Regions from separate parts of the Streptomyces sp. NPDC005775 genome, predicted to be linked through region 2. Evidence: riboswitches for the same ligand, from Rfam matches in the RefSeq annotation. Region 2 holds a riboswitch; each other region holds the start of a gene.

Region 1 (3,169 bases), on a different contig from region 2:
TGCCGCACGGTGAGTTCGTCGAGGTGCACGAGCCGCTCGCACCCGCGCAGCTGCACACGCTCACCGCGCACGAGCAGTACAAGCCGGTCGAACTCGGCCCCGAGGTCGACGAGAACGGCGTCAAGCGCAAGATCTCCCCGGTGCAGAAGCTGCGGGCCAAGCTCAGCAAGGGCTTCTACGGCGAGCACACGCAGATCCCCAAGCCCACCGCCGAGGAGTACAAGGAGATCACCAGCGGCCACGGCCACCACTGATCACCTGAACTGATCGCCACAGCAGGAGCCCCGTCCATCCGATGGACGGGGCTCTTCGCTGTCCCCGGGGCTCGATAGGGTGGTCCCATCCCCTTTATCGGCTGTGGACCCCAGGAGCGGACCATGAACGTTGTGACCCCGGCAGGCGGCGACAGCGTGGCGGCTCGTACCTGGCCCGGCGTGCTGACCCCCCTGCTGCGCGGCCAGGACCTGACGGAGGACGACACCGCCTGGGCGATGGACCGCATCATGAGCGGCGAGGCGACCGACGTGCAGATCGCCGGCTTCGCCGTGGCGCTGCGCGCCAAGGGCGAGACGGTCACGGAGGTCTCCGGTCTGGTCCGCGCGATGTACGAGCACGCCACGACCATCCATGTGCCCGGCCGTACGGTCGACATCGTGGGCACCGGCGGAGACATGGCCAAGACGGTCAACATCTCCACCATGTCGGCGATCGTCGTGGCCGGGACGGGCGCCAAGGTCGTCAAGCACGGCAACCGCGCCTCGTCGTCGGCCAGTGGTTCCTCCGACGTCCTGGGGAAGCTCGGCGTCAATCTGGAACTGCCCCCGCAGCGCGTCGTCGAGGTCGCCGAGGAAGCGGGCATCACGTTCTGCTTCGCCGTGAAGTTCCACCCCGCCCTGAGGTACGCGGCGAAGGCCCGGGCGGAGCTCGGCGCGCCGACCACCTTCAACATCCTCGGGCCGCTCACCAATCCGGCCAAGGTGCGCGCGCAGGCGATCGGCGTCGCCGACCTGCGGATGGCGCCCATCGTCGCGGGCGTCCTCGCCGAGCGTGGCAACTCGGCCCTGGTCTTCCGGGGCGACGACGGTCTGGACGAGCTGACCACCACCGCGACCTCCCGGGTCTGGATCGCCAAGGACGGCGCGGTGCGCGAGGAGGCCTTCGACCCGCGCGACGTCGGCCTGGACCTGGTGCCGGTGGACGCGCTGCGCGGCGCCGACGCCTCGTACAACGCCGATGTGGCCCGCCGGCTGCTCGCGGGGGAGACGGGGCCCGTACGGGACGCCGTCCTGCTCAACTCGGCGGCGGCGCTCGTCGCGCTCGACCCGGGGCAGGGCACGCTCGCCGAGCAGCTCACCGCGGGGATCGCGAAGGCCGCCGAGTCCATCGACTCGGGCGCGGCGGGCCGGACGCTGGAGAGATGGGTCGTGGCCAGCAACGCCTGAGGCGGGGCGCACGGAAGACGAGGCAGGGCGCGGTCCAGATCATGGACCGCGCCTTGCGCCTTTTCGCAGGTGTGGCAAGATGCTGCGCAGGTCATGAGTGACAGCGACTACGGCCCCGGCCCGCTGTCCGGCAACCCTCCGTCCGTGGCGGGGTGCCCCGGGTGAAGACCAGGCCGCAGGCAGCGAGGTCTGCGGCAAGCGCGGACCCCTCGACATCGTGAGATGTCCACCCGTGGGGTCCTGGTCCTCAGGGAGCCTCTTGTGAGCACGCGAATGCGCTAGGGCTTTTCGGCCCTTCTCCGCACACCCTTCTTTCTTCCCTCCGTGCTGTCGCGTATCCGCGGGCACGCGGGATTCGCCTGCCTGTTACGGGAGTTCGTCATGTCTGTCCTCACTGCTGCCACCGACCAGTCGATTTGTACCCCGCTGCCGGTTCTGGGCAAGGATGTAACGGTTCCGCTGGTCACCGGCGGTGAGGTCACCTACGCCGCGCTGGACTACGCCGCCAGCGCCCCGGCCCTGCAGCGGGTGTGGGACGACGTGGCCGCGTACGCGCCGTACTACGGCAGCGTCCACCGCGGTGCCGGCTACCTCTCGCAGCTCTCCACGGACCTCTTCGAGAGCAGCCGCGAGACCGTGGCGGAGTTCCTCGGCTGCCGCGCCGACGACCAGGTGGTCTTCACCCGGTCCACGACCGACTCGCTCAACCTGCTCGCCGCCGCTCTGCCCGCCGACTGCCAGGTGTTCGTCTTCGAGACCGAGCACCACGCCTCGCTGCTGCCCTGGCGCGACGCCCGGGTGACGTACCTGAACGCCCCGCGCACCCCCGCCCAGGCCGTCGAGACCCTGGAGCGGGCGCTCGCCGGCCGTGACCCCTACGGCCCCGCCCTGGTCTGCGTCACCGGCGCGTCCAACGTCACCGGCGAGCTGTGGCCCGTCAAGGAGCTCGCGGCCGCCGCGCACGCCCACGGCGCCCGGATCGTGCTGGACGCCGCCCAGCTCGCCCCGCACCACCCCGTCGACATCGCCGAGCTGGACGTCGACTGGGTCGCCTTCTCCGGTCACAAGCTGTACGCGCCCTTCGGCTCCGGCGTCCTCGCCGGCCGCTCCGACTGGCTGACCGCGGCCGAGCCCTACCTGGCCGGCGGCGGCGCCTCCCGCCAGGTCGCCCGGCGCGCCGACGGCGGGGTGGACGTCGAATGGCACACCACCGCCGCCCGCCACGAGGCCGGCTCGCCCAACGTCATCGGCGTCTACTCCATCGCCTCCGCCTGCAAGGCGCTCACCGAGGCCGGGTTCGACAGCCTGGTCGCCCGGGAGCAGCGGCTCGTCGCCGACGTCCGCGCAGGACTCGCCGAGGTCCCCGCGGTCAAGGTGCTCTCGCTGTTCGGCGACGACGCCCCGCGGGTCGGCGTCATCTCCTTCGTGGTGGAGGGCTGGAACAGCTCGCACTTCGCCGCCGCGCTCTCGGCCGAGTACGGCATCGGGGTCCGCGACGGACTGTTCTGCGCCCACCCCCTCGTGCGCACCCTGCTCGGCAGCGACCCTCAGGACGTCGGCGAGTGCGGCGCGCCGGAGGCCGAGCCGGGCCAGAAGTCCCTCAACGCGATCCGGGTCAGCTTCGGCGCCGGTACGCCGGACGAGCACATCGAGCGCTTCCTGCGCGCGGTCAAGGAGCTCGTCAGCGAGGGCGCCCAGTGGAAGTACCGCACCGAGGGCGGCCGTTG
Region 2 (3,169 bases):
CGGAAAGCTCGTCAGCTGCCGGCGAGGCCGGCGGCGCGGAAGGCTTCCAGGCTCGGGCGGATCGTGGCGCTCGCCTGCGAGGTGGCGGCCACCGCGTCCAGCGTCTTGAGGCCGTCACCGGTGTTCAGGACGACGGTCGTGAGCGCCGGGTCCAGCAGACCGGCGTCGATCAGCTTCTTCGTCACGCCGACCGTCACCCCGCCCGCCGTCTCGGCGAAGATGCCCTCGGTGCGGGCCAGCAGCTTGATCGCGTCGACGACCTGCTCGTCGTTGACGTCCTCGACGGCACCACCGGTGCGGCGGGCGATGTCCAGGACGTACGGGCCGTCGGCCGGGTTGCCGATCGCCAGGGACTTGGCGATGGTGTTCGGCTTCTGCGGGCGGACCACGTCGTGGCCGGCCTTGAAGGCGGCGGAGACCGGCGAGCAGCCCTCGGCCTGGGCGCCGAAGATCTTGTACGGCTTGTCCTCGACCAGGCCGAGCTTGATCAGCTCCTGGAGGCCCTTGTCGATCTTCGTGAGCTGCGAACCGGACGCGATGGGGATGACGATCTGGTCGGGCAGCTGCCAGCCGAGCTGCTCGCAGATCTCGTACGCGAGGGTCTTGGACCCCTCGCCGTAGTACGGGCGCAGGTTGACGTTGACGAAGCCCCAGCCCTCGCCGAGCGGGTCGCCGATGAGCTCGGAGCAGAAGCGGTTGACGTCGTCGTAGTTGCCCTCGATGCCGACCAGCTCACCGCCGTACACCGCGGCCATGACGACCTTGCCCTGCTCCAGGTCGTGCGGGATGAACACGCAACTGCGCAGGCCGGCCCGGGCGGCGGCGGCACCCACCGCGCCGGCGAGGTTGCCGGTGGAGGAGCACGACAGGGTGGTGAATCCGAAGGCGCGGGCGGCCTCGACGGCGATCGCGACGACGCGGTCCTTGAAGGAGTGCGTCGGGTTGCCGGAGTCGTCCTTGACGTACAGGCCGCCGGTGACGCCCAGCTCGCGGGCGAGGTTGTCGGCCTTGACCAGCTTGGTGAAGCCGGGATTGATGTTGGGCTTGTCCGCGACGTCGGAGGGGACCGGCAGCAGCGGCGCGTAGCGCCAGATGTTGTTCGGTCCGGCCTCGATGCGCTTCTTCAGCTCGTCCGGGGAGCCGCTCGGCAGGTCGTACGCCACTTCGAGCGGCCCGAAACAGGACGCGCAGGCGAAAAGGGGGCCGAGTGCGAATCGCTCTCCGCATTCGCGGCAGGAAAGCGCCGCGGCGGGACCGAGGTCCACAGAAGCTTCGGTGTGTGCTGCAACAGTCTCAACAGCCATGATGGCGAGGCCCTTTCTCCTCATCTTCCTCGCGACGCATTTCGTCACGAGACGGAATTGGCACCTTCCCCACCTGACCTCGCGGTCGGCGGGAGGGTTGCCGGGACTTCAACGGGCCGTTCCCTCTGTCCCTCTGGATGAGCGCTGTGGCACTGGACCATGGATCCAGGCGTTTATCGGCGGACGGACCCCGGCATGCGACGGCCATCTGCGTTGTTCAAGACTGTAACCGAAGCACTGGACGGTTGAGATAGTCGTCCGTACCGCGAGATGGATCACATACAGGGAGTATCGACCGTGCTGGAAGAGGTCGAACGCTGGCTGACCAGGCGTTCCTGGTCAGCCGCCGACCGCCCGCTGGACCGTCTGCTGGATGCCAGGAAGGACGCGCACGGGACGGGCGTGAGCGTGGTGCTGCCCGCGCTGAACGAGGCGGAGACGGTCGGGGACATCGTCACGACGATCCGGCGCGAGCTCATGGAGAAGGTCCGGCTGGTCGACGAGCTCGTGGTGATCGATTCCGGCTCCACGGACGCCACCGCCGACGTCGCCCGCCGGGCGGGCGCCCGGGTGGTCCACCGGGACGCGATCCTCCCCCGCATCCCGGCCGTCCCCGGCAAGGGCGAGGTGCTCTGGCGGTCACTCCTGGTGACCAGCGGTGACATCGTCTGTTTCATCGACGCGGACCTGAAGGACTTCTCGGCGGACTTCGTCTCCGGCATCGTCGGCCCGCTGCTGACCGACCCCTCGGTGCAGTTCGTCAAGGCGATGTACGACCGCCCGTTCGGCGACACCACGGGTCAGGGCGGCCGGGTCACCGAAATGGTGGCACGCCCGCTCCTCAATCTGCACTGGCCGCAGCTGGCCGGTTTCGTCCAGCCGCTGGGCGGCGAGTACGCGGTGCGGCGCTCGCTGCTGGAGCGGCTGCCGTTCCCGGTCGGTTACGGAGTGGAGCTGGGCCTGCTCGTCGACTCCCTGCACACGGTCGGCCTGGACGCGCTCGCGCAGGTCGACGTCGGCGTCAGGAAGCACCGCCACCAGGACGGCCAGGCGCTCGGCCGGATGGCGGCCGCCATCTACCGGACCGCTCAACTCCGCCTGTCCCGCGGTCACCTGGTCCGGCCGTCGCTGACCCAGTTCGAGCGTGGCGAGCACGGTTTCGTCCCGCACACGTACCCGGTGGACACCGAGGAGCGGCCGCCGATGCGCGAGATCGAGGAATACGTCGCACGCCGCGCGGCGTGAGACGGCATGACTTCGCACGTTTGGGCGGTTCGTGATCGGGCTAGATTCCGCCCATGGTCTCCGAGCACGCACCTCAGCCCGCTGCCCAGGTACTCGTCGCGTCCAACCGAGGCCCGGTCTCGTACGCGCTGCGCGAGGACGGCGGCCTCGACTCCAGACGCGGCGGGGGCGGGCTCGTCTCCGGCCTGAGCGCCGTCGACGACAAGATGTGGGTCTGCGCCGCCCTCGGGGACGGTGACCGGGAGGCGGTGCGGCGCGGGATCGGCGAGCCGGGCGTCCGGATGCTCGACATCGACGCGAAAGTGCACGCCGACGCGTACAACGGCATCGCCAACTCGGTGCTCTGGTTCGTCCACCACCTGCTCTACCAGACCCCCGTCGAGCCGGTCTTCGACGCGGAGTTCCGCCGCCAGTGGGCCGCCTTCGAGACGTACAACCGGGCCTTCGCCGAGGCGCTCGCCGAGGAGGCGGGCGAGGGTGCGGCGGTCCTCGTGCAGGACTACCACCTGGCGCTGGTGCCCGGCATGCTCCGCGAGCTGCGCCCCGACCTCCGGATCGGCCACTTCTCGCACACCCCGTGGGCGCCCGTCGACTACTTCCGGCTGCTGCCCGACGACATC
Region 3 (3,169 bases), on a different contig from region 2:
GCACCCTCGTCGTCGGGGAACCCGACCAGACGGGCGAGGACGAGGACGGGCAGGGGCTCACAGAAGTCGGCGACGAGATCGGCCGTGCCGCGGCTGCACACGGCGTCGATGAGCCCGTCCGCCAACTGTTCGCAGTGGTTGCGGATTTCGAAGGGGTCGGTGCCTTCGAGGGCCGGCCCGACCATGCGCGCGTGCCGCCGGTGCTCCTCCCCCGCGCTGAAGTAGATGGACGGCAGGGGCCGCCCCACCATCGGCAGCAGGGGCCAGTCGTCGGGGATGTGGGGCCACTGGTTCCAGAGCCCGACATCGCGCGGGAACAGCTCCGCGTCGCTGGTGACTTGATGCAGTTCCCGGTACCCGATGACCAGCCAGGCGGGGAAGCCGCCCGGCAGCTCCACGGGGACGACGGGCCCGTGATCACGCCGCATGGCGCGGTAGACGGCTTGCGGTTCCGTCTGGAACCCGGGCCCGCCGAGTGGCACGGCACCGGCGTGCGCCGGGCAACCGGGAGGCGGAGAGGGAGAGGGTGGCGCGGGCTCTGCGGAAGAAGGGCGCGTCATGGGTCCTGACTCCTGTGGCGACAGCTGCACGCGTCAAGATCAGGCGATCAACGCACGTTCACTATAAGGAGTTTGTGTGCCGTCGGAACGGTCAGCGACGATCAATCCCACACCCTGAACGGAACAGCGGGACGACATCTCAGCACAATTGCCGAGCATCGCGATGTACCGAACGAGCTCACGGTGCGGACGCGACGGGACGGGCTACGCCAGGGAGCCACGGCCCCCGGCACGGTCGTCCCGAACCGCGGTCTCGCACAGCTCCCCGGCCTCCAACCCGACGTTGACGAGCCCGGCAGCGCCGCCGTTGACTCCGCCGCCGTGCACCAGCTTCAGCGCATGCCAACGCTCCAGCCAGTACACCCGCCCGAGGTGACTCGCAAGGGTCTCCCGCAGCGCGCCGGGGGCATGCGTCCACACCGCGGGGAGGTTGTCGGCATGGTCGAAGGCGGCCCGCAGTTCGACCCACCCGTCATCACGGACATCCCCCGAGGTGACCAGGATCTCGACGGCCCGCCCCGGCTCCTGGCGGCACTTCTTCGCGTGGATCCAGTGCACGCGGTGACCCGCGGCATAGCGGGAGCAGCCGTCACTCCGCACGGAGTCGTTCTGGGCGAGATGACGCAGCATGGTGAGGTTCGCCTTCCGAGGTGAGGACCCCGGATCTCCTGCACCGCGGTCCGCTGTTCCCCGTGCCCTTCGCACGGGGCAGGTCGTCACCCGGAGCACCCGCAGCGGAGCGGGGTGCCGTCCAGCAAGCCGGGGCTGCGCACTGGAACTCATGACCCGTACACGACTCTAACGCACACGAACGGCACGAACCGACGGGTGGTCAGGAGTGCGCGGCCCCGGCCCCGGGCACCACCCGCCCCGGACCGCCCGCCGGGACGAGGCCCCTGACCCGGGGCCCTCAGCCGGTGACGAGACCCGGGTCGCTCGAACCGGCCCGGCCGGTCTCGACGTGTCCGGCGAAGCGCCGCAGGAACGTGGCGTCCACGTCGGAGACGACGGTGACGTCGTACCAGCTCTTGCTCCCCCGCAGGTCGAGCACGTGTTTCACGGTCGCGCCGGCGCTGACCGCGAAGGCCCGCACCCCTCCCCCGTACCCGGCCGCGCTGCGCACGGTCAGACGCACGGTCGAGGACCCACCGTTGACGAAGGTGAGCTCCAGTCCACCACCCGCCGCGACATGACGCGCCGTCACCTCCGGCCCCGCCACCTTGCCGCCGGCCCGGAAGGTGCGCAGGAAGCCGTTGGGACCATGGACGGTGAGGTCGGTCACTCCCTTGGAATAGGCGGTGTTCCAGCTGTCCGCGAGGGACTTGCCGGCCTCGGTGGTGTAGGTCCAGGGCCCGTCCGTGCGGTTCGCGGAGCTCACCAGGAACTGCGCCCCTGCGGCGGCGCCGCCACTGAGGGTGAGGCGGTACGTGCCGGTGGCCGTATCGGCGGCCCCGTCGACGAAGGGTGCGTAGCGCAGCGGCCGGGTGGGCCGTGCCCCCTTCTCCTGCTTGGGCACGCTGCCGGTGGCGGGCGGTGCGGGGACGTAGTCGGGGTGCCGGAGGCGGTCCGGAGGCTCGTAGGCGTCGGTCGACGGCAACGAGAGGTCCGAGGCGTCCGTACGACTGAAGTCGAAGGCGGAGGTGAGATCACCGCAGACGGCGCGCCGCCAGGGCGAGATGTTGGGCTCGTGCACGCCGAAGCGCTGTTCCATGAAGCGGATGACGGAGGTGTGGTCGAAGACCTCGGAGCACGCGAACCCACCGGTGCTCCACGGTGAGACGACCAGCATGGGCACGCGCTGGCCGAGCCCGTACGGTCCGGCGGTGTACCGGATGTCGCCGGGGAAGTAGTCGGCGGAGGTGTCGACGGTGGACAGCCCCTGCGCGGGCCCCGACGGGACGAAGGGCGGCACGACATGGTCGAAGAAGCCGTCGTTCTCGTCGTAGGTGATGAAGAGGGCGGTCCGGCCCCAGACCTCGGGATCGGCCGTCAGCGCGTCCAGGACCTGCGAGATGTACCAGGCGCCGTAGTTGGCGGGCCAGTTGGGGTGTTCGCTGTACGCCTCCGGGGAGACGATCCACGAGACCTTCGGCAGCGTCCCGGCCCGGACATCGGCCTTCAGGTCGTCGAGGAGCCCTCCGCCGTTCTTGATGTCGGTCCCGGTGCGGGCCTTGTCGTGGAGCGGGTCGCCGGGCACGGCGTTACGGTAACTATCGAAGTAGAGGAGCGAGTTGTCCCCGTACGTACCCCGGTAGGCGTCGCTGATCCACCCCCAGGACCCGGCGGCGTCGAGCCCGTCGCCGATGTCCTGGTAGACCTTCCAGGAAACCCCCGCCTGCTCCAGGCGCTCGGGGTAGGTGGTCCAGCCGTATCCCGCCTCGTCGTTGCCGAGGACGGGGCCGCCACCGGAACCGTCGTTCCCCGTGTACCCGCTCCAGAGGTAGTAGCGGTTCGGGTCGGTGTTCCCGATGAACGAGCAGTGGTACGCGTCGCAGACGGTGAACGCGTCGGCGAGGGCGTAGTGGAACGGAATGTCCTCGCGGGTGAGGTGGGCCATCGTCGTCGCGGTCTTGGCCGGAACCCACTGGTCGTACGCACCCTTGTTGAAC

Evidence for each region. A riboswitch is a leader RNA that binds a small molecule or an ion and turns the genes downstream of it on or off. The one in region 2 is predicted to bind S-adenosylmethionine.
Region 1: linked by a shared signal. The riboswitch ahead of ACFYPA_RS24535 (aminotransferase class V-fold PLP-dependent enzyme) and the one ahead of thrC (threonine synthase) in region 2 are both predicted to bind S-adenosylmethionine.
Region 3: linked by a shared signal. The riboswitch ahead of ACFYPA_RS03585 (hypothetical protein) and the one ahead of thrC (threonine synthase) in region 2 are both predicted to bind S-adenosylmethionine.

The regions. Positions count from the first base shown of each region.
Region 1 is NZ_JBIAIU010000011.1:39,594-42,762, forward strand. It holds gene ACFYPA_RS24525 (cytochrome bc complex cytochrome b subunit) at 1-254, shown strand, start outside; gene trpD (anthranilate phosphoribosyltransferase) at 378-1,442, shown strand; SAM riboswitch class IV at 1,532-1,649, shown strand; gene ACFYPA_RS24535 (aminotransferase class V-fold PLP-dependent enzyme) at 1,824-3,169, shown strand, end outside.
Region 2 is NZ_JBIAIU010000006.1:52,307-55,475, reverse strand. It holds gene thrC (threonine synthase) at 12-1,304, opposite strand; SAM riboswitch class I at 1,322-1,448, opposite strand; gene ACFYPA_RS15800 (glucosyl-3-phosphoglycerate synthase) at 1,602-2,549, shown strand; gene ACFYPA_RS15795 (trehalose-6-phosphate synthase) at 2,603-3,169, shown strand, end outside.
Region 3 is NZ_JBIAIU010000001.1:807,326-810,494, forward strand. It holds gene ACFYPA_RS03580 (cytochrome P450) at 1-560, opposite strand, end outside; gene ACFYPA_RS03585 (hypothetical protein) at 765-1,190, opposite strand; SAM riboswitch class IV at 1,238-1,347, opposite strand; gene ACFYPA_RS03590 (phosphocholine-specific phospholipase C) at 1,471-3,169, opposite strand, start outside.